DNA from 2 places in the Streptomyces cyaneofuscatus genome. Region 1 is predicted to be linked to the other one. Evidence: predicted binding sites of a transcription regulator. Region 1 holds the regulator's gene; the other holds the start of a gene.

What was found. Region 1 encodes HspR, which represses chaperone genes until heat shock. Its sites were predicted from a motif close to TTGAGNNNNNNNNNCTCAA; they were not measured.
Region 2: a site for HspR is predicted at 3,170-3,188, ahead of lon (endopeptidase La). Genes of this name have one in related genera too.

Annotation. Positions count from the first base shown of each region.
Region 1 is NZ_CP137002.1:4,317,454-4,328,412, reverse strand. It holds gene R2B67_RS19190 (helix-turn-helix transcriptional regulator) at 1-1,012, shown strand, start outside; gene R2B67_RS19185 (LuxR C-terminal-related transcriptional regulator) at 1,056-2,039, shown strand; gene R2B67_RS19180 (heat shock protein transcriptional repressor HspR) at 2,107-2,562, opposite strand; gene dnaJ (molecular chaperone DnaJ) at 2,564-3,757, opposite strand; gene grpE (nucleotide exchange factor GrpE) at 3,854-4,504, opposite strand; gene dnaK (molecular chaperone DnaK) at 4,501-6,354, opposite strand; gene R2B67_RS19160 (sugar transferase) at 6,815-7,558, shown strand; gene R2B67_RS19155 (heterodisulfide reductase-related iron-sulfur binding cluster) at 7,655-9,937, shown strand; gene R2B67_RS19150 (FG-GAP repeat domain-containing protein) at 10,061-10,959, shown strand, end outside.
Region 2 is NZ_CP137002.1:2,423,642-2,434,600, forward strand. It holds gene R2B67_RS10050 (polysaccharide deacetylase family protein) at 1-624, shown strand, start outside; gene lon (endopeptidase La) at 730-3,147, opposite strand; gene R2B67_RS10060 (RNA polymerase sigma factor) at 3,391-3,999, shown strand; gene R2B67_RS10065 (zf-HC2 domain-containing protein) at 3,996-4,982, shown strand; gene R2B67_RS10070 (ABC transporter ATP-binding protein) at 4,979-5,746, shown strand; gene R2B67_RS10075 (hypothetical protein) at 5,743-7,092, shown strand; gene R2B67_RS10080 (hypothetical protein) at 7,089-7,727, shown strand; gene R2B67_RS10085 (spermidine synthase family protein) at 7,738-8,445, shown strand; gene R2B67_RS10090 (response regulator transcription factor) at 8,704-9,441, shown strand; gene R2B67_RS10095 (HAMP domain-containing sensor histidine kinase) at 9,438-10,514, shown strand; gene R2B67_RS10100 (multifunctional oxoglutarate decarboxylase/oxoglutarate dehydrogenase thiamine pyrophosphate-binding subunit/dihydrolipoyllysine-residue succinyltransferase subunit) at 10,806-10,959, shown strand, end outside.

The sequences.
Region 1 (10,959 bases):
CAGATTAGGACATACCCCACATCAGAACGGCGTGCTGTGCGCTCCGGCGCTGCGGCTGTACGAGAAGGCCCTGCGCTCCGGGCGGATAGCCCGCGCCGAGATCGGCGACGCCCCGTGCCTCACCGAACTGGCCCTGCTGCATCCCGACCCGTGGGACGACACCTGGATGCGGCCCGTGCCACCGTCAGCCGCTCTGGCCAACCTCCTGCAGCCGGTCTCCCGGGAGATAGACGAGCGCCTGCGCCTCGCGACCGCGCTGAGCCGGTCCCTGTACCCGCTCACCGCCGTCGCCCACGACGACCCCAACCTCGCCATCACCGTGCTGGAGGGGGTTCCGGCCATCCAGGCGTCCATCAACGAGGCCACCGCCACCGCCACGGACGAGATCCTCACGGCCCAGCCCGGCAGCGACCGGCCGGCCAGCACCCTGCGGGAGGGGCTGGCCAACGCCAACACCGCCATCCGGCGGGGGGCCAGGATCCGCCACATCTACCAGCATCCGGCCCGCTACAGCGGCTCCATCAGGGACTACCTCTCCCAGGTCCCGGCCCAGCATCTGCACGTACGCACCACCGAGCTGACCGTCGAACGGCTGATCATCATCGACCGGACGGTGGCCTACATCCCCGCCTCCGCCGACCGCAGCACCGCGCTGCGGATCAGCCATCCGGCCCTGGTCTCCTACCTGATCCAGGTGTACGAGGTCCTCTGGGCCCAGGCCGTACCGCTGGCCGAGAACTACCAGGCGACCGCACCCGGCGCCCCGGTCACCGCGGTCCAGCTCAGCATCGCCCGCCTCCTCGCCGAAGGCCACGTGGACGACGTGGTGGCCCGCAAGATGGGCATCAGCGTCCGCACCTGCCGCTCCCACATCGCCAAGCTCATGCAGACCTTGGGCGCCACCAGCCGCACCCACCTCGGCGCACTGCTCGTCGAGTCGGGCATCGTCGAAGCGACCGCCGCCGAGCAGCCGCCCCGGACGACACCGGCACGTCCGGACGACACGAACTAGCCTCGTTCGAGGGGCATACCGAAACCCGCGGGGGGGCCGAGGCATGTGCACGACGACGGAGAACGCGGACGGACCGGGAACCGCCCACGGCCTCTGCGAGCCCGCCATGAGCCTCTACGCGACGGCTCTGCGCGAAGGCCGCCTGCCCCGGACGGAGCTCGCCGAAGCGCCCTGCCTCCTCCAGCGGGGCCTGGTCCACCCGGACCCGGACGACGAGCGGTGGGCACGCCCCGTACCGGCGTCGGCCGCGCTCACGCGCCTGCTCAGGCCCCTCGCCCAGGAGGTCTTCGAGCGCCTCGACACCACGGCCACGCTCGTCAACGCCCTCCTGCCGCTGACCTCGGTCGCCGGTCGCGAGCCGCACCCCGAGATCACCGTCGTCAGCGGAAAACCGGCGATCCAGGAATCCCTCGAAGAGGCCGGCCGCAGAACCCGGGAACACATCCTGACCCTCCACCCGGGCAGCAAGCGCCCCGCCGAACTCCTCGAACGCGCCCGGAAGAACGCGTTGCCGCCCCTTCAGCGCGGTGTGTCCGTGCGCCACATCTACCAGCACTCCGCCCGCTACAGCCCGCCCCTGAACCACTACGTGGACCGGCTGCCGTACGAGGGACTCCAGATCCGCACCATGGAGCAGACGCCCGAGCGGCTCTTCATCTTCGACCGGGTCGCGTACATCCCCACCACATCCCAGCGGGACGTGGCCCTCCGCATCACGCACCCCGCCCTCGTCCGCTACCTCATCCACGTCTACGACGTCCTCTGGGCCAGAGCCACCCCCTTCGGCGAACCGCTCCGGACCGCCGGGCCCGACGCCCCGGTCACCGCCGTCCAGCAGAGCATCGCCCGCCTCCTCACCGAAGGCCACGTCGACGAGGTCGTCGCCCGCAGGATGGGCATCAGCGTCCGCACCTGCCGCTCCCACATCGCCAAGCTCATGCAGACCCTCGGCGCCACCAGTCGCACCCACCTCGGCGCCCTCCTCGTACGGTCCGGCATCGCCGGAGCCGGCCGCGGCGACGCCTGACAACGCGCGGCGGGGCCGGGAAGGCGTCATGAACGCTCTCCCGGCCCCACCGCACACAGGCGTGTTCCTACTCCGCCCCCGGCCGCTTCGGCTTCGGCCGCCAGACCACCAGCGCGCTGGTCTGCTGCACGTCCTGGTACGGCACGAGGTCGCGGCGGTACGAGGCGTGCACCTGGGCCTCGCGCTGCTGCATGGCGACCGCCGCGCCGTCCACCGCCGCCGAGAGCTCGGCGACGCGCTGCTGGAGCGCGGTCACCTGGTTCTCCAGCTCGATGATGCGCTTGATGCCCGCCAGGTTGATGCCCTCGTCCTGCGACAACTGCTGCACGGTGCGCAGCAGCTCGATGTCGCGGGCCGAGTAACGGCGGCCGCGGCCGGCCGTACGGTCGGGGGAGACCAGGCCGAGACGGTCGTACTGGCGCAGCGTCTGCGGGTGCAGGCCCGAGAGCTGGGCCGCGATCGAGATCACGTACACCGGTGATTCATCGGTCAGCTGGTACGGATTGCGTCGACGGCCGTCCATCTCAAGCTCCCTTCGCGGCCTGGAACAGTTCTGCCCGCGGGTCCTCGTCCGCGGTCGCCTTGCGGTAGGCCTCCAGCGCGTCCCTGGCCTCCTGGCCGAGGTCCGTGGGGACCGCCACCTCCACGGTGACCAGCAGGTCGCCGCGGGTGCCGTCCTTGCGGACCGCGCCCTTGCCCCGGGCGCGCATCGTACGCCCGTTCGGGGTGCCGGGGGGCAGTTTCAGGGTGACCGGGGGTCCGCCGAGTGTGGGGACCTTCACCTCGCCGCCGAGCGTCGCCTCCGGGAAGGTGACAGGCACGGTGACCGTGAGGTTGTCGCCCTTGCGGCCGAAGACCGGGTGGGCGCCGACGTGGACGACGACGTACAGATCGCCGGCCGGTCCGCCGCGCTCGCCCGGGCCGCCCTTGCCGCGCAGCCGGATCCGCTGGCCGTCGGAGACGCCCGCCGGGATCCTGACCTGCATGGTGCGGGCCGACTTCGCCCGGCCGCTGCCGTGGCAGACGTCGCAGGGGTCCTGGGCGATGAGGCCCCGGCCCTTGCAGTCCACGCACGGGTCGGTGAGGGAGAAGCCGCCGCCGGTGCCGCGCGAGACCTGGCCGGTGCCGACGCAGGTCGGGCAGACCCTGGGGGTGCCGTTCTTGTCGCCGGTGCCGGAACACGCCTTGCAGGGCGCCTGGCTGGACATCCGCAGCGGGACCGTGGCCCCGTCGACCGCCTCGGTGAAGCTGAGCGTCACCTCGGACTCGATGTCCTGGCCGCGCCGCGGCTGGACCCGGGTGCCGGTACCGCCGCGGTTGAACAGCCCGCCGAAGACGTCGCCGAGACCGCCCCCGCCGCCGCCGAAACCGCCGCCCGCACCACCCTGGCCGCCGCCCGGGGCGCCGCCGCCGAAGAGGTCGCCCAGGTCGAAGTTGAAGTTGCCGCCCGCACCACCGGGGCCGGCGCGGAAGCCACCGTTGCCGAAGAGGGCGCGCGCCTCGTCGTACTCCTTGCGCCGCTTGGTGTCACCGAGGACGTCGTTCGCCTCGGAGATCTCCTTGAACCGCTCCTCAGCCTTGGCGTCACCCTTGTTGGCGTCGGGGTGGAACTCGCGGGCGAGCTTGCGGTACGCCTTCTTGATCTCGGCGTCGGTGGCGTCCTTGGGGACGCCGAGGACCTTGTAGTAGTCCTTCTCGACGAAGTCCTTCGTGCTCATCGACGTCCCTCCTTCCGGACGATCGGCGCGGCGGCCGGCCCGTGGGCCGGCCGCCGGACCGGTCGGTGTGCACCCTGGTGGTCAGACGTGGTGTCGTCAGACCTCCTCGGTGCCACCGCTCTCCTCGTCGTCTGTCTTCTCTTCCTTGGCCGCCGCGGGCGTGGCGCCCGGCTGCGGCTCGGCGACGGCCACCCGCGCGGGGCGGATGGTGCGCTCGCCGATGCGATACCCCGGCTGGAGGATCGCCACGCAGGTCGTCTCGGTGACGTCCGGCGCGTAGCTGTGCATCAGGGCCTCGTGGATCGTCGGGTCGAAGGGCTCGCCCTCCTTGCCGAACTGCTGGAGGCCCAGCTTCGCGACGACCGTCTCCAGCGATTCGGCGACCGACTTGAAGCCGCCCACCAGCTCGCCGTGCTCCCTGGCGCGGCCGACGTCGTCGAGCACGGGCAGGAGCTCGGACAGGAGGTTCGCGACGGCGATCTCCTTGACCGTGACCCGGTCCCGCTCCACGCGGCGGCGGTAGTTCTGGTACTCGGCCTGGAGCCGCTGGAGGTCCGCGGTGCGCTCGGCGAGCGCCGTACGGACCTGGTCCAGCTGAGCGGTCAGGCCGGCGGTCTGGTCGGTGTCCCCGGCCGGGGCCGCCGCCTCCTCCTCGGAGGGTGCGGCAGCCTTCGGCTCGGCGTCATCAGGGGTGGCGCCGGAGGGGACGTCGGGCTTCTCGTCGAAGCCCGGAGTCTCCTCGGTCACGCCGCACCGCCCTTGGTGTCCTTCTCGTCGTCCACGATCTCGGCGTCGACGACATCGTCATCGGCCTTGCCCTGGGCGTCGCCCGGAGCCTCGGCGCCCGGCGTAGCACCCTCGGCCTGGGCGTTGGCGTACATCGCCTGGCCCAGCTTCTGGGAGACGGCGGCGACCTTCTCGGTGGCCGTACGGATCTCGGCGGTGTCCTCGCCCTTGAGCTTCTCCTTCAGCTCGCCGACAGCGGTCTCTACCTCCGTCTTGACGTCCGCAGGGACCTTGTCCTCGTTGTCCTTGAGGAACTTCTCCGTCTGGTAGACGAGCTGCTCGCCCTGGTTGCGCGACTCGGCGGCCTCGCGGCGGGCGTGGTCCTCCTCCGCGTACTTCTCGGCCTCTTCGCGCATCCGGTTGACCTCGTCCTTCGGCAGCGAGGAGCCGCCGGTGACGGTCATCTTCTGCTCCTTGCCGGTGCCGAGGTCCTTGGCGGCGACGTGCATGATGCCGTTGGCGTCGATGTCGAAGGCGACCTCGATCTGCGGCACACCGCGCGGGGCCGGCGGCAGACCGGTCAGCTCGAACATCCCGAGCTTCTTGTTGTACGCCGCGATCTCGCGCTCGCCCTGGTAGACCTGGATCTGCACGGACGGCTGGTTGTCCTCGGCCGTCGTGAAGATCTCGGAACGCTTGGTCGGGATCGTGGTGTTGCGCTCGATGAGCTTGGTCATGATCCCTCCCTTGGTCTCGATACCGAGGGACAGCGGGGTGACGTCGAGGAGCAGGACGTCCTTGACCTCGCCCTTGAGGACACCGGCCTGGAGCGAGGCGCCGATGGCGACGACCTCGTCCGGGTTCACACCCTTGTTGGCGTCCTGGCCACCGGTCAGCTCCTTGACGAGCTCGGCGACGGCCGGCATACGGGTGGAGCCACCGACGAGAACGACGTGGTCGATCTCGGAGAGCTGGATGCCCGCGTCCTTGATGACGTTGTGGAACGGGGTCTTGCAGCGGTCCAGGAGGTCCGAGGTCAGCTGCTGGAACTGCGAGCGCGTGAGCTTCTCGTCCAGGTGCAGCGGGCCCTCGGCGGACGCCGTGATGTAGGGCAGGTTGATCGTGGTCTCGGTCGAGGACGAGAGCTCAATCTTCGCCTTCTCCGCGGCCTCGCGGAGACGCTGGAGAGCCATCTTGTCCTTGGACAGGTCCACGCCGTGCCCGTTGGCGAACTGCTTCACCAGGTAGTCGACGACGCGCTGGTCCCAGTCGTCACCACCGAGGTGGTTGTCACCGTTGGTGGCCTTCACCTCGACGACGCCGTCACCGATCTCCAGGAGCGACACGTCGAAGGTGCCGCCACCGAGGTCGAAGACGAGGATCGTCTGGTCGTCCTTGTCCAGGCCGTACGCCAGGGCGGCGGCGGTCGGCTCGTTGACGATACGCAGGACGTTGAGGCCCGCGATCTCACCGGCCTCCTTGGTCGCCTGACGCTCGGAGTCGTTGAAGTACGCCGGGACGGTGATGACCGCGTCGGCCACCTTCTCGCCCAGGTAGGACTCGGCGTCGCGCTTCAGCTTCTGCAGGATGAAGGCGCTCATCTGCTGCGGGTTGAAGCCCTTGCCGTCGATCTCGATCTTCCAGTCAGTGCCCATGTGGCGCTTGACGGAGCGGATGGTCCTGTCGACGTTGGTGACCGCCTGACGCTTGGCCACCTCGCCGACCAGCACCTCGCCGTTCTTGGCGAAGGCGACGACGGACGGCGTGGTCCTGGCGCCTTCGGCGTTGGTGATGACGGTGGGCTCGCCGCCTTCGAGAACGCTGACGACGGAGTTAGTCGTGCCCAGGTCGATGCCGACCGCACGTGCCATTTCAATTCCTCCAACTGACTACTTGAGTGGATCTGACTCAAGGATGCATGACACCGGCCCCGGAGTCAACAGACCTGAGTCGAGCCGACTCAACTTAGGTGCCGATACACGTCGCCATCGCGCCGTTGCCCCGACCCACCATCCCACCGTGGGATCGTTCTGTCACAAAATGCCGCGAGACGGTCACAACCGTCATCGATCGGCTGGTACAGGCACACGATCAGGCGCTCCACCAGGCACACCACCAGGCACTCCATCGGACTCCGAACCCCGGGCGGGCGCGATGCGGAACGCGAGACAGCGGCGCGTGCGGCAGAAGAACCAGAGGAAGAAGCAACGGCAGAGGCAGCAGGAACAGCAGGACCGGCAGGACCAGCAGGGGCAGCAAGGGCAGCAGGACCGGCAGGGCCAACAGGAACAGCGAAGGCAGCACGCCCGGCAGCAGCCCCGGCCCGAAGCCGTGGCCGGACCCCGGACGCCCCCGCCACCCACGCCCCCTCCCCCACCCCCGTACGCCACCGAGCCCCCCGCCCCCCGGAAGCACTCGGACCCCACCGGCACCGCCCGGGGCCACTTCCCCTCCCGCCCCGCCGCACACCTCGCCGGCCTCAGCGACCGGGCCGGCCACCTCGCGGCCCGCCTCGCCCCCCGCGCCTCGGCCGAACGGGTGCTGGACCTGACCCTCGGCACCGCCCTCCTGATCGCGGCCGCCCCCGCCATCGCCCTCGGGGCCCTGGCGCTCACCCTCCGGCGGGGCCCCGGCAACGTGTGGGAGCGCAGCCCCCGTACGGGCCTCGGCGGCCAGGTCTTCACGCTGCGCACCCTGCGCACCCGCCGGCTCCGGCTCGACCTGCTCTCCCGGCTCCCCCAGGTCGTCCGGGGCGAGCTCTCCCTCGTAGGACCGGCCCCGCTGGCACCGGGCGACCCGCGCGCGGCATGGCCGGGGGCGCGGCAGTGGCGGCAGGAGCTGCGGCCGGGACTGACCGGGCTGGCCCAGGTGCGCGCCCGCTCCGGCATGCCGTGGGACGACCCCGCCCTGCTGGACCAGCACTACGCAGAGCACCATGGAGTGGTGCTCGACCTGGCGATCCTGGCGGAAGCCGTACGCACCCCCCTGCGGACGGCGCTCGGAAAAGCACGGTCAACCAAGGCACACCTGAGCGACACAGATCACCGCTCGCCCGGCTACAGCGGGGTGGAATAAGTGGATAGTGTCAGCACAGACTGATTAAGTTACTGCTTAGTAGTAGTGGGCAGTAGTCAACTGGATCCCGCTCTCGCAGGCCCGAGGAGCCCCGAAATGCAACTCGCCGCGATCATCGTGTCGCTGGTGCTGACGGTCGTCGGCGTTGCGCTCATCACCCGAGCCGTCGCGCAGATCTACCGCTTCGTCCGTCTCGGACAGCCGGTACCCGCAGGCAGCCGCACCGACGACCCCAAGGCCCGCACGATCACGCTGGTCAAGGAGTTCCTCGGCCACACCCGGATGAACCGGTGGGGCATCGTCGGCTTCGCGCACTGGTTCGTCGCGATCGGCTTCCTGACGCTGCCGCCGACGCTGCTCCAGGCGTACGGGCAGCTCTTCCAGGCGGACTGGGTGCTGCCGGTCATCGGCACGTTCCTGCCGTTCGAGATGTACATCGAGTTCATCGGCCTGATGACGGTCGTCGGCATCGTCGCGCTGATGGTGATCCGGCTGCTGAACCTGCCGTCCCGGGCCGGCCGCAAGTCGCGCTTCACCGGCTCGAAGGCCTGGCAGGCGTACTTCGTCGAGTACATCATCCTGATCATCGGCCTCGCGATCCTGGTGCTGCGCGGCCTGGAGGGCGCGATCCACCACGTCGACAGCTACGGCGCCGCGTACTTCGTGTCGTACCCGCTGGTCCTGGCGTTCAAGGGCCTGTCGCTGTCCACGCTCCAGACGCTCATCTACTTCACCGCGATGATCAAGATCGGCACCTCGCTGATCTGGATGATCACGGTCTCGCTCAACACCAACATGGGTGTCGCCTGGCACCGCTTCCTCGGCTTCCCGAACATCTGGTTCAAGCGGAACGCCGACGGCGAGGTCGCGCTCGGCGCGCTCCAGCCGATGACGACGGGCGGCAAGGAGATCGACTGGGAGGACCCGGCCGACGACGCGGTCTTCGGCGTCTCCCAGGTCGAGCAGTTCTCCTGGAAGGGCATCCTCGACTTCTCCACCTGCACCGAGTGCGGCCGCTGCCAGTCGCAGTGCCCCGCCTGGAACACCGGCAAGCCGCTTTCGCCGAAGCTTCTGATCATGTCGCTGCGCGACCACGCGCACGCCAAGGCGCCGTACCTCCTGGCCGGCGGCGGCAAGGACATGGAGGGCAACGAGAAGGCCACCGAGGAGCAGCTCAAGGACGTCCCCGCGGCCGCCCTCGCCGAGGCCGAGCGCCCGCTGATCGGCACCGCCGAGGAGAACGGCGTCATCGACCCGGACGTCCTGTGGTCCTGCACCACCTGCGGCGCCTGCGTCGAGCAGTGCCCGGTCGACATCGAGCACATCGACCACATCGTCGACATGCGCCGCTACCAGGTGATGATCGAGTCCGCGTTCCCGTCCGAGGCGGGCACGATGCTCAAGAACCTGGAGAAGAAGGGCAACCCCTGGGGGCTGGCCAAGAAGGCGCGCGTGGAGTGGACCAAGGAGGTCGACTTCGAGGTCCCGATCGTCGGCAAGGACGTCGAGGACCTCACGGAGGTCGACTACCTGTACTGGGTCGGCTGCGCGGGCGCCCTGGAGGACCGGGCCAAGAAGACCACCAAGGCCTTCGCGGAGCTGCTGCACATCGCGGGCGTCAAGTTCGCGATCATGGGCGGCGACGAGAAGTGCACGGGTGACTCCGCCCGCCGCCTGGGCAACGAGCCGCTGTTCCAGCAGCTCGGCCAGGAGAACGTCGCGATGCTGAACATGGCGTACGGCGAGTCCTTCGATGAGGAGGGCAACGTCGAGCCGGAGACGAAGAAGCCCAAGTCGTCGAAGAAGATCGTCGCGACCTGCCCGCACTGCTTCAACACGATCGCGAACGAGTACCCGCAGCTCGGCGGCGAGTACGAGGTCATCCACCACACCCAGCTGCTCCAGCACCTCATCGACGAGGGCCGCCTGATCCCGGTGACCCCTGTCGAGGGCCTGATCACGTACCACGACCCGTGCTACCTGGGCCGTCACAACAAGATCTACACCCCGCCGCGCGAGATCATCGCGAAGGTCCCGGGCCTGCGGAACGAGGAGATGCACCGCCACAAGGAGCGCGGCTTCTGCTGTGGCGCCGGTGGTGCCCGGATGTGGATGGAGGAGCGGATCGGCAAGCGCGTCAACAACGAGCGCGTCGACGAGGCCCTCGCCCTCAACCCGGACATCGTCTCGACGGCCTGCCCGTTCTGCCTCGTCATGCTGACCGACTCGGTCAACGGCAAGAAGAACGACGGCCAGGCCAAGGAGTCCATCCAGGTCGTGGACGTCTCGCAGCTCCTCCTGGAGTCGGTGAAGACCCCCGCGGACCCGGCGGGCGAGCCGGAGCAGGTGGACGCACCGGAGCCGGAACCGGCAAAGTGACGTAACGCATCAGCGCGATGAGCGGCCGGACCTGCCTCGGGGGCAGGACCGGCCGCTCTTACGTACGACTGCTGTACGACTGCGTACGACTGCTGTACGACTGAGCACGACGAACGAGGGCCCGTGCGCACAAGCATCACGCACCCGAAGGCAACGGCTACGACCACGACAACGACCACCACCAGGGCCGCGGCCGCCCTCGCTGCAGGCTGCGTGGGTCTGCTGCTGGTGCTCACGGGCTGCGACAGTTCCTCGGCCGCCGACCCGGACCCCTCCGCCGCCGACGCCGACGCCGACGCCAAGAACGGCGACAGCGCCCCGGTGCCCACCATCCCCGTGCCGCGGGGCGAGGGCAGCCGTGTCCCGTACGACTTCAACGGCGACGGCCGCCCGGACCTGGTCATCAACGACCTGGTGCAGGCCCCCGAGGACCCGCACGGCGACGACGCGGGCACGGGCATCGTGTACGGCACCGAGGACAGCCCCCTGGACCCGGCCGCCCGCCAGCTGCTGAACGCCCGCGCCAACGCGGCGAAGTCCGGCGACACCCTGCCCGCCGCGTTCGACGCGGAGGCCGCCTGCGACCTGGACCGGGACGGCTTCACGGACCTGGTCGTCTCCACCGACCCCCCGTACAACGGCGTCGGCGCCCCGCCCGTCCCCCTCCAGATCCTCTTCGGCTCGCCGGAGGGCCTGACCGGCAAGGCGATCACCGTACGGATCCCGGCGCAGGCCAGGTTCGGCAAGGAGTGGCCCGAGCACCCGGTCTGCGGCGACTTCGACGGCGACGGCAGCACCGACCTGGCGGTCACCGCGAGCGACGGCCGGATCTCCTTCCTGCGCGGCCCCTTCGCCCGCACCGGGGCCCCGGCCGGCGCGACCTTGCTGCCGGACGGCGCCCCGTACCTCTACGCCCCCGAGCCGAAGGCCGACACCGACGGCGACGGCTACGACGACCTCGTCGCCACCGCCCGCCCGCGCACGCCCGGCAAGGCGGCCGAGGGCACCCTGCTACTGGGCTC
Region 2 (10,959 bases), 1.9 Mb from region 1:
TCCTTCGGGCGGGCGGACTGCCGCAAGGCGAAGTGCATCGCCCTCACGTTCGACGCGGGGCCGGGCAAGGACACCCCGGAGCTGCTGGACATCCTGAAGGCGAAGAAGGTCCACGCGACCTTCTTCCTGCTGGGCAAGCACCACGTCCTCAAGCACCCGGACACCGTGCGGCGCATCCAGGACGAAGGCCACGAGGTGGCCAACCACACCTGGACGCACAAGATCCTCACCGACGAGGAGCCGGACGCGATACGGGCCGAGCTGGAGAAGACCCAGGTGGCGATCGAGAAGGTGACGGGGAAGAAGCCCCGGCTGATGCGCCCGCCGCAGGGCCGCACGGACGACGAGGTCTCCGGGATCAGCAAGGAGCTGGGGCTCTCCCAGGTGTTGTGGAGCGCCACCGCCAAGGACTACTCGACGAACGACTCGGCGCTGATCACGAAGCGGATCGTGGACCAGGCGAGCAAGGACGGCATCATCCTGCTGCACGACATCTACCAGGGCACCGTGCCCGCCGTGCCGGGGATCATCGACGCGCTCCAGAAGGACGGCTACATCTTCGTGACCGTCCCTGAGCTGATGGCCCCGGCGGTGCCGGAGCCGGGCACGATCTACCGCCCCTGAGCACCGTGCTGCGGTGCATGCGGAACGGCCCGCCCCCGTTGACTCGGGAAGCGGGCCGTCCGTACCGGCCACGTACCTGATACCGCGCCCGTCACTGCGTGGCGGTCAGGCCGCGGCCGGGATCCTTTCCGCCGGGGCCGAGGCCGGGGCAAGGGCGATCTCCAGCACCTGGCGGACGTCGGTGACCGGGTGGACGTCCAGCTTCTCCAGCACCTCGGCCGGGACGTCGTCCAGGTCGGCCTCGTTGCGCTGGGGGATCACCACGGTGGTGATGCCGGCGCGGTGGGCGGCCAGCAGCTTCTGCTTCAGGCCGCCGATCGGCAGTACCCGTCCGGTCAGCGACACCTCACCGGTCATCGCCACATCCGTACGGACGAGGCGTCCGGAGAGCAGCGAGGCCAGCGCGGTCGTGAGCGTGATGCCCGCGCTCGGGCCGTCCTTCGGGACCGCACCGGCCGGGAAGTGGATGTGCACGCCCCGGTCCTTGAGGTCCGCGACCGGCAGCTCCAGCTCCGCGCCGTGCGACCGCAGGAAGCTCAGCGCGATCTGCGCCGACTCCTTCATGACGTCCCCGAGCTGACCGGTCAGGGTCAGTCCGGACGCGCCGGTCTCCGGGTCGGCGAGCGACGCCTCGACGAAGAGGACGTCACCGCCCGCCCCGGTCACCGCGAGTCCGGTGGCCACGCCCGGCACCGCGGTGCGGCGCTCGGCCGGGTCCTGGGCGGACTCGGGCACGTGGTGCGGGCGCCCGATCAGGCCGCGCAGGTCCGCGTCGGTCACCGTGAACGGCAGCTCGCGGTCGCCCAGTTCGTGCTGGGCCGCGACCTTGCGGAGCAGCCGGGCGACGGCCCGCTCCAGATTCCGTACGCCCGCCTCGCGGGTGTACTCGCCGGCCAGCTTGCGCAGCGCCGACTCCTCCAAGGTGACCTCGTCCGTCTCCAGACCCGCTCGCTCCAGCTGGCGCGGGAGCAGGTGGTCCCGGGCGATGACGACTTTCTCGTCCTCGGTGTAGCCGTCCAGCCGGACCAGCTCCATACGGTCGAGCAGGGCCTCGGGGATGGCTTCGAGGACGTTGGCGGTGGCCAGGAAGACGACGTCGCTGAGGTCGAGCTCGACCTCCAGGTAGTGGTCGCGGAAGGTGTGGTTCTGCGCGGGGTCGAGGACTTCGAGGAGGGCGGCGGCGGGGTCGCCCCGGAAGTCGGAGCCGACCTTGTCGATCTCGTCGAGCAGGACGACCGGGTTCATCGAACCGGCCTCCTTGATCGCCCGCACGATCCGTCCGGGGAGCGCGCCCACGTACGTACGCCGGTGGCCCCGGATCTCCGCCTCGTCCCGGACACCGCCGAGCGCGACGCGGACGAACTTACGGCCCATTGCGTGCGCGACGGACTCCCCGAGCGAGGTCTTGCCGACGCCGGGCGGGCCCACCAGGGCGAGCACGGCACCGCCGCGACGCCCGCCGACGACCCCCAGCCCCCGGTCGGCACGCCGCTTGCGCACCGCGAGGTACTCGGTGATCCGCTCCTTCACATCGGCGAGACCGGCGTGCTCGGCGTCCAGGACCTCCTGGGCGCCGCGGATGTCGTAGGCGTCCTCGGTCCGCTCGGTCCACGGCAGTTCGAGGACGGTGTCCAGCCAGGTGCGGATCCACGACCCCTCAGGAGACTGGTCGCTGGACCGCTCCAGCTTCTCGACCTCCTTGAGCGCGGCCGTCCGGACGTGCTCGGGCAGATCGGCGGCCTCGACGCGGGCCCGGTAGTCGTCGGACTCGTCCTCCGGGTCGCCGTTGAGCTCGGAGAGCTCCTTGCGTACGGCGTCCAGCTGGCGGCGCAGCAGGAACTCGCGCTGCTGCTTGTCCACGCCCTCCTGGACGTCCTTGGCGATGGACTCGGCGACATCCTGCTCGGCGAGGTGCTCGCTCAGCCACTGGGTGGCGAGCTTCAGCCGCGTGACCGGGTCCACGGTCTCCAGGAGCTGCACCTTCTGCCCGGTGGTGACGAACGGCGAGTATCCGGAGTTGTCGGCGAGCGCGGAGATGTCGTCGATCTGCTGGACCCGGTCCACGACCTGCCAGGCGCCGCGCTTCTTCAGCCAGCTGGTGGCGAGCGCCTTGTACTCCTTGACGAGCTCGGCGGCGGAGCCGGGCAGCGGCTCGGGCACGACGACGTCGAGCACGGTCCCCTCGACCCACAGCGCCCGCCCCGGCCCACTGGTCCCGGCCCCGATCCGGACCCGGTCACGGGCCCGGATGAGCGCCCCCGGGTCCCCGTCGCTCAGGCGTCCGACCTGCTCGACGGTCCCCAGGACACCGGTCCCCGTGTACGTCCCGTCGATCCGCGGGACCAGCAGCACCTCGGGCTTCCCGCCGCCGGGACGGGCGGCGGCCTGCGCGGCCTCGACGGCGGCGCGCACCTCGGTGTCGGACAGGTCCAGCGGCACCACCATGCCGGGCAGGACGACCTCGTCGTCGAGCGGCAGCACGGGCAGGTCGATCGGTGTGAACGCCTTGGACTCGGTAGTCATGATCTCCCCTTCGGCAGGCAAGTTGAGCTATGTGGACTCAATGCTTGTGAGCCGCCGAATGTTCCCCGAGCGGTGTTCGCTGTGAGCGATCAAGACCTGGAAGCCTGGTGAGCCCCCTGTCCACGGGAGCGTCGGACGCGGAACGGCTATTCCCGGGGCCGGTCTCCCGCCCTGGTGAACCTCCGGGTGAATCTCCTGGTGAACCCGTGAACCGGATAGCGTCCGCCCGTCGATAGGGAGGGTGTGAGGCTGTTGCGCCCTGCGGGGGGAGACCGGAATGACGGTACGGAGGCGGAGAGCGACGACGCGGCGTTGGTGCGCGCCGTCGCGGGCGGGGACGCGGAGGCGCTGGGCGCGCTCTACGACCGGCACGCCGGGTGGCTGCACGCCCGGCTCGCCCGGCGGTGCGCGGACGCGGAGACCGTGCGCGAAGTGCTCCAGGACACCTTCGTGACCGTGTGGCGCTCCGCCGGCTCGCACCGGGGCGCGCAGGTCGGCGGGTGGCTGTGGGTGATCGCCTCCCGCCGGCTCGTCGACACCCTGCGGGCGGGCGCCCGCGCCGACCGGGCACCGGGCCCGGCCCCGGAGACCGTCGCCCCCTCCGCCGAGGACCGGGTGCTGGCGGGCCTGGAGTACGGGGACGTGGGCACCGCGCTGGCCGGGATCTCGCCGGAGCTGCGCGAGGTCCTGCGCGCCACGGTCGTGGACGGGCTGTCGACGAGGGAGGCGGCCGCGCTGCTCGGCATCCCCGAGGGCACGGTCAAGACCCGGGCGATGCGGGCCCGGCGTGAGCTGCGGGACGCACTGGAACGGCTGACGCCGGACGGCGAAGCGCTGGGAGGCACGGCATGAGGCGAGGGCGTTCGGGCCTGGGGCACCACTGGCACGTGGACGGGGAGCTGGCCGCGCGGTACGCCGCCGGTACGGCTGCCGAGAGCGATGCGTGGTCGCTGGAGAAGCACGTCGAGGCGTGCGGCGCCTGCGCGGCCGTGGTCTCGTCGGCCGTCCGGGCGGGGCCGGAGACGGGCCCGCTGCTGGCCTCCATCCGGGCGGCGGTGCTGGAGCGGGCTGTCCGGGAACCGCGCGAGAGCGTCGGCTCCCGGGCGTACGCCGACAACGGCACCGGCCCGGCCATCGGCGCCAGCACAGGCGCGGGAACCACCACCACCGTGACAGGCGCGGGGACCACGGGGGTGCCCCCGCGCCTGTCACGGGCCGCCCGGGTCGTGTGGGCCGCCGGGCCCGCCCTGCGGGGGGCCTGGCTGGTGGCGCTCGTCGCCGTCGCCCTCGGGGCCGTCGCCCTGTCGTACGGGGCCGGGCTCGGGGCCTCGGTGCGGCCGTTGCTGCTGGTGACGGCGCCGGTGCTGCCGCTCGCCGGGGTGGCCCTGTCCTACGGGCTGCACGCCGATCCGCTGTACGAGATCGCCACCTCGACCCCGTCCGGCGGGCTGCGGCTGCTGCTGACCCGGGCCGCCGCCGTCCTCGCGGTGAGCGTCCCGGCGCTGACCCTGGCCGGGGCCGTGCTGCCGGTCGCGGCGGGCGGCCCGGGGGCGGCCGCCTGGCTGCTGCCGGGGCTGGCGCTGACGCTCGCCGCGCTCGCGCTGGGCAGTTTCGTCGGCGGCCGCCGGGGGGCGGCCGCCGTCGGGGCCGCCTGGCTGGCGTTCGTCGTCGCCCCCGCCGCCGCCGGCGGGCCGGCCGGGGCCGCGCTGATGGCGGGGGCCTCCCCGTACTTCGCCGGCCCCGCCGTCCAGAGCGGCTGGGCCGCCGGGGCCGTGGCGTGCGCGCTGCTGCTCGCCGCCCGCCGCCGATCCTTCGACCATCTGGAGACGCCGTGAGCGCCAAAGTGACCGGGCTGACCGTCCGGCACCGCAGGAACACCGCCCTGGACGCCGTGGACCTGGACTTCGCTCCGGGTGTGCACGGACTGCTCGGGCCCAACGGGGCGGGCAAGACGTCCCTGATCCGGGTGCTGGCCACGGTCTCGCCCCCGGACGCCGGGCAGGTGGAGCTGCTGGGCAGCGAGGTCGGCCGGGGAGCCGATCACCGCGAGCGCGCCTCCGTACGGCGCCGGCTCGGCTATCTGCCCCAGGAGTTCGGCTACTACCCGGGGTTCACCGTCCGCGAGTTCGTCGGCTACGTGGCCTGGCTCAAGGAGATGGACGGGGCGGGGGTCGCGGCGGCGGTGGAACGGGCCGTGGACCGGGTCGGCCTCGGCGACCGGATCGACGCCAAGGTGAAGACCCTCTCCGGCGGCATGGTGCGCCGGGTCGGCATCGCCCAGGCGATCGTCAACGAACCCGCGCTCCTGCTGCTGGACGAGCCGACCGCAGGTCTCGACCCGGAGCAGCGCGTGGAGTTCCGGGCCCTGCTGCGGGAGGTGGGCCTGACCTCCACGGTGATCGTCTCCACGCATCTGGTCGAGGACGTCGCGGCGGCCTGCTCCGACGTGACCCTGATCGAGGCGGGCCGGATCGCCTACCGGGGCACCACCGCCGACCTGATCGAACTGGGCGACGCGGCGGACGGGCTCGGCGGCAACCCGATCGAGCGCGGCTACACCGCCGCCCTGCGCGCCCACCGTACGGCGGTGGGGGCATGACGGACACGTTGAGCCCGCCGGAGCCCACCGCCCCGGCCGCCGCCCCGCCCCGTATCGGCCATCCGGCGCGTGCGGCGTTCCGGGCCGAGCTGCGGCGCGGGATCGCCCCCTGGGTCGCACCCGCCATGGCCCTCACCATCGCCGTACCGATGATCAGCAAAGCCGCCCAGTGGCAGGGCAGCTGGGGCGAGACGCAGGGGCTGCTGCATTCGCTGACCACCTTGATCGGCGGCCCGCTGGCGGCGGCCGCCGGGTGCTGGCAGGGCGGCCGGGAGCACCGGCGCAGAACCGTCGGGCTGTGCCTCTCGGTGCCTCGCTCGCGGGCGGCGCAGCTGATGATGGCGGCGCTGCCGGTCGCGGTGTGGGTGGTCGTCGGCCACCTGGTGGCCGTGGCGGGGGTGCTGGCCGCCAGCTGGCCGTACGCCGGGGCCGGCGGCCCCTCGGTGGGCATGATCGTCCTGGATGCCTGGTTCTCGGTGTGTGCCGTGTTCACCGGGTTCGTGGTGGGGCGCGTGTGCCGGTGGCGGCTGGCCGCGCCGGTGCTCGCGGCGGTCACGTACCTCGTCCTGGGCGCCCCGACGTACACCTCCTCCGACCTCCGCTTCCTGAACCCGGCCGAGCAGTATTTCCTGGCCGACCGGGTGCCGGTGGCCTGGTTCGTGCCCGTGATGGTCCTGTGGACGGGCGCTCCGGTGCTCGCCCTGGTCACCGGGTACGCCGTGCGGCGCCGGTTCCTCGCGCTCGTCCCCCTGGTGGCCGCCGCCGTCGTCGCGCCCCTGATCGTGAGCAGCGGTGATGACGTGTTCCGGGAGGACCCGGTGGCGGAGAAGCTGATCTGTACGGAGGCGGTGCCGCAGGTCTGTGTGGGCGGGCTCGACGGCCCGCTGCTGTCCCCGGCGTCCGACGCCCTGGCCGGGCTGGTCTCCCGCCTGGAGGGGGTACCGGGTGCGCCTGTGCGGTACGTCCAGACCTCCGACAGCCGGCGGCTCCCGCCGGACACCTCCCGGCTGCCCTACACGTCCCGCGGCTGGACGGTGGTGCGTGACCGGATCGCCGATCCCGCCGGGTACGCCCGGGAGACGGCGCACTTTCTCACCGAACGCGACTGCCCTGAGTCCGTGACGGAGGGGGTGGAGGAAGACCCTGCCACCGTACGCATGCGGGAGACCGACGACGCCGTGGTGCACTGGCTGGCCCCCTGGGGCAGTTCGATGCTCGACCCGGCCCGGGGCGCCGTGTATCTGAACCGGCTCACCGCCATGGGCGACACCGAGCGCCGGGCCTGGCTGGGCCGCTATCTGGCCACCCGTACGAGTTGCGACCCGAAGGCGGTGCCGGCGCTGTGACGACCGTACGACTGGGGCTGCCTGTGCTCTACCTGCGCTCCCGGGCCCTGCCGGCGACCCTCGCCGCGCTGGCGGCCACCGCCGTGCTCGCCGCGTGGGCCGCCGACTGGCTCCAGGACCGTCCGGAGTTCGACCACACGGCCCGCGTCCCGGTCCTCGCGCTCGCCCCGCTGCTCGCCGCCGCCGCGATCGGCACCGGGCTCCTCTCGCACACCGAGGAGCTGGACCGCACGGCCGTACGCCGCTGGTGGCCCCGGCGGCTGACGTACCTGCTGGCCCTCACCGCGCTCACCGCCGGGGCCCTGGCGGTGGCCGTGCCGGGTCATCCGGAGCATTTCGGCGCCCCGGCGATGGTCCGCAACGTGGTGGGCGCGACGGGGGTGACGGCGGCGGCGGCCGCGCTCCTGGGGGCCCGGGCGAGCTGGCTGCCGATGACGGTCTACGGGGGCGCGGTCTATCTGGCCGCGCCCCGGACGCCGGGCGGGGCGGCGGCGTACTGGGCGTGGCCGATGCAGCCGGGGCCGGAGGTGGCGGCCTGGGTGACGGCCGGGACGGCGTACGTGGTGGGGGCGGCGCTCCTGGCACTGCGCGGCCCCCGCCCGGACCGCGATCACGCCAAGGGGTGGCCCTCCTAGAATCCGGTCCATGGAACCCGACACCCAGACCTACACCTGCGCCATGGTTCCCCCCGCGCCCGTCACCCTCGACCGCCGCGAAGGCCCCTTCGGTGAGGTCGTCCTGCGGGAGCGCGGGGAGCACTTCGAGATCATCGCCAACGGCTGCTTCCTGATGGACACCTCCGACGGGCGCTCCGAGCGGCTGCTGATCGATGCCGCTCTGGGCGCCCTGCCCGCCGGCCGGACCGGCCCGTCGGTGCTGATCGGCGGGCTCGGGGTGGGCTTCTCGCTGGTGCGGGCCGCCGAGGAGGAGCGCTGGGGGCGGATCGTGGTCGTGGAGCGGGAGCAGGCCATCGTCGGCTGGCACCGGCAGGGCCCGCTGGACCGGATCTCCGGGGCGGCGCTGGCCGACCCCCGGACCGAGGTCGTGCACACGGATCTGGTCGCCCACCTCCGTACCGCCACGGAGCGTTACGACGCGCTCTGCCTGGACATCGACAACGGTCCCGACTGGACCGTCACGGAGGACAACGGGAGCCTCTACTCCCCCACCGGTCTGGCCCACTGCCACGACCGGCTGACCCCGGGCGGAGTGCTCGCCGTCTGGTCCGCGCAGCCGTCCCCGGCCTTCGAACAGGCGTTGCGGAATGCCGGTTTCAGCGGGGTTAGGACCGAAGAAGTGACTGTTGCCCGAGGTGTGCCGGACGTGGTCCATCTCGCATCGAGAAGCCACTGAGGGGCCACCTGAGGGCCCTGGAAGCCCCCTCCCGGTATGTACGGGTCCGGTGGGAGACGGGGCAACCTTCACAAGGCCGACGATCCGCCGCCCCGCCGGAGCCGAACTCACACCCCTGGGGCAACACCCTGCGTAGCCGGGAGCCCTCCGCTGCCTTTACGCTGCTGACCGGCACATAGGGATCACCCACGAAATCCACGAGCGAAGACCGTGCCTTGCGGGGGTTCGTTCCCCGCGAGAGCGGGCAGGGGCGGGGCGATGGAACAGACACACACCACCCACAACGGCGTCGCGGCCACCCCAGGGGCTCAACGCCGGGTGCTGGTGGTCGAGGACGACGCCACGATCGTCGACGCCATTGCCGCGCGCCTGCGGGCGGAGGGCTTTCTGGTGCAGACCGCGCTGGACGGGCCCGCGGCCGTCGACGCGGCCGAGGCGTGGCAGCCCGATCTGATGGTGCTCGACATCATGCTTCCCGGCTTCGACGGCCTGGAGGTCTGCCGCCGGGTGCAGGCGACGCGCCCGGTGCCGGTGCTGATGCTCACCGCGCGCGACGACGAGACCGACATGCTGGTCGGGCTCGGGGTCGGCGCCGACGACTACATGACCAAGCCGTTCTCCATGCGGGAGCTGGCCGCCCGGGTGCACGTCCTGCTGCGGCGGGTGGAGCGGGCCGCGCTGGCCGCCGTCACCCCGCGCAGCGGGATACTGCGCCTCGGCGAGCTGGAGATCGACCACGCGCAGCGCCGGGTCCGGGTGCGCGCCGAGGACGTCCACCTCACGCCGACCGAGTTCGACCTGCTGGTCTGCCTGGCGAACACCCCGCGCGCGGTGCTCTCCCGGGAGCAGCTGCTGGCCGAGGTCTGGGACTGGGCGGACGCCTCGGGCACCCGTACGGTCGACAGCCACATCAAGGCGCTGCGCCGCAAGATCGGCGCCGAGCGGATCCGTACGGTGCACGGCGTCGGTTACGCCCTGGAGACCCCGGCCCCATGACCCGGCCAGGGTCGGGGATGCGGCCCTTCTCCATCAAGGCCAAGCTCGGCACGCTGGTCGTGGTCTCGGTGTTCATCACGACCGGGCTGCTGATCGTGGCCCTGCGGACCCGGACCGAGTTCCAGTTCATCACCGTGTTCTCGGTGATCGCGACGCTGCTGATCACGCAGTTCGTGGCGCACGGGCTGACCGCGCCGCTGGACGAGATGCGGGCGGTGGCCCGGTCGATCTCGCACGGCGACTACACGCGCCGGGTGAGCGGCGCCGGGCGGCGGGACGAGCTGGGCGACCTGGCCCAGACGATCAACCGCATGGCGGACGACCTGGAGGCGGAGGACCGGCACCGCAAGGAGCTGGTCGCCAACGTCTCCCACGAGCTGAGGACGCCCATCGCTGCGCTGCGGGCCGTGCTGGAGAACGTGGTGGACGGGGTCTCGGCCGCCGATCCCGAGACGATGCGCACGGCGCTGAAGCAGACGGAGCGGCTCGGCCGGCTGGTGGAGACGCTGCTGGACCTGTCCCGGCTGGACAACGGGGTGGTGACGCTCAAGGCGCGCCGCTTCGAGGTGTGGCCGTATCTCTCGGGCGTACTGAAAGAGGCCAATCTCGCCGCCTCTCAGCGACGCCTGTCGTCGGGATCGGGCAACCACTCCCGTACGGACGTCCACCTCCATCTGGACGTCTCGCCGCCGGAGCTCACCGCGCACGCGGACGCCGAGCGGCTGCACCAGGTGGTGGCCAACCTCATCGACAACGCGGTCAAGCACAGCCCGCCGCACGGCCGGGTGACGGTCCTGGCGCGGCGCGGGGCGTACCCGGAGTCGCTGGAGCTGGAGGTCATCGACGAGGGTCCCGGCATCCCGGAGGCGGAGCGGTACCGGGTCTTCGAGCGGTTCAACCGGGGCCAGGCCCCCTCACCGCACGGTCCGGGCAGCGACGGCGGTACGGGACTGGGGCTCGCGATCGCCCACTGGGCGGTGGATCTGCACGGCGGCCGGATCGGCGTGGCCGAATCCGCTCGGGGCTGCCGCATCCAGGTCACCCTCCCGGGGCTGTCCGAGCGACGCGGTTGACGACACGGCGAGACGTCGTTGACATAAGGTCGAACCGGAAGGGCACGTTCTCCGTGTCCAGCCCGAAGGGGATCTCTAGGGGATACGGTCAGATGGCCGTATCCACGGTCCTGCGTACCCGAAGTGCAGTGGAACCTCGCTTGTTTCCCGCCATTTCCTGCGCCGAAACCCGCGTTGCGATGTGATGTGCACGACGAAGCACCGGCCCGGTCTGCAAGGAACGGTTTGGGGGGCGTAGCCTTGATTTCCGCTGTCCATCACCTTGTGAAGCGGAAGAGGGCGGTTGCCGCCGTGTCGTCTCAGTCCCCCAGTAACTCGAGCATCTCGACCGACCAAGCCAGCCCGGGCACCAACCCGGCCGCCGCTTTCGGCGCCAATGAGTGGCTCGTCGACGAGATCTACCAGCAGTACCTCCAGGATCCCAGTTCGGTCGATCGCGCCTGGT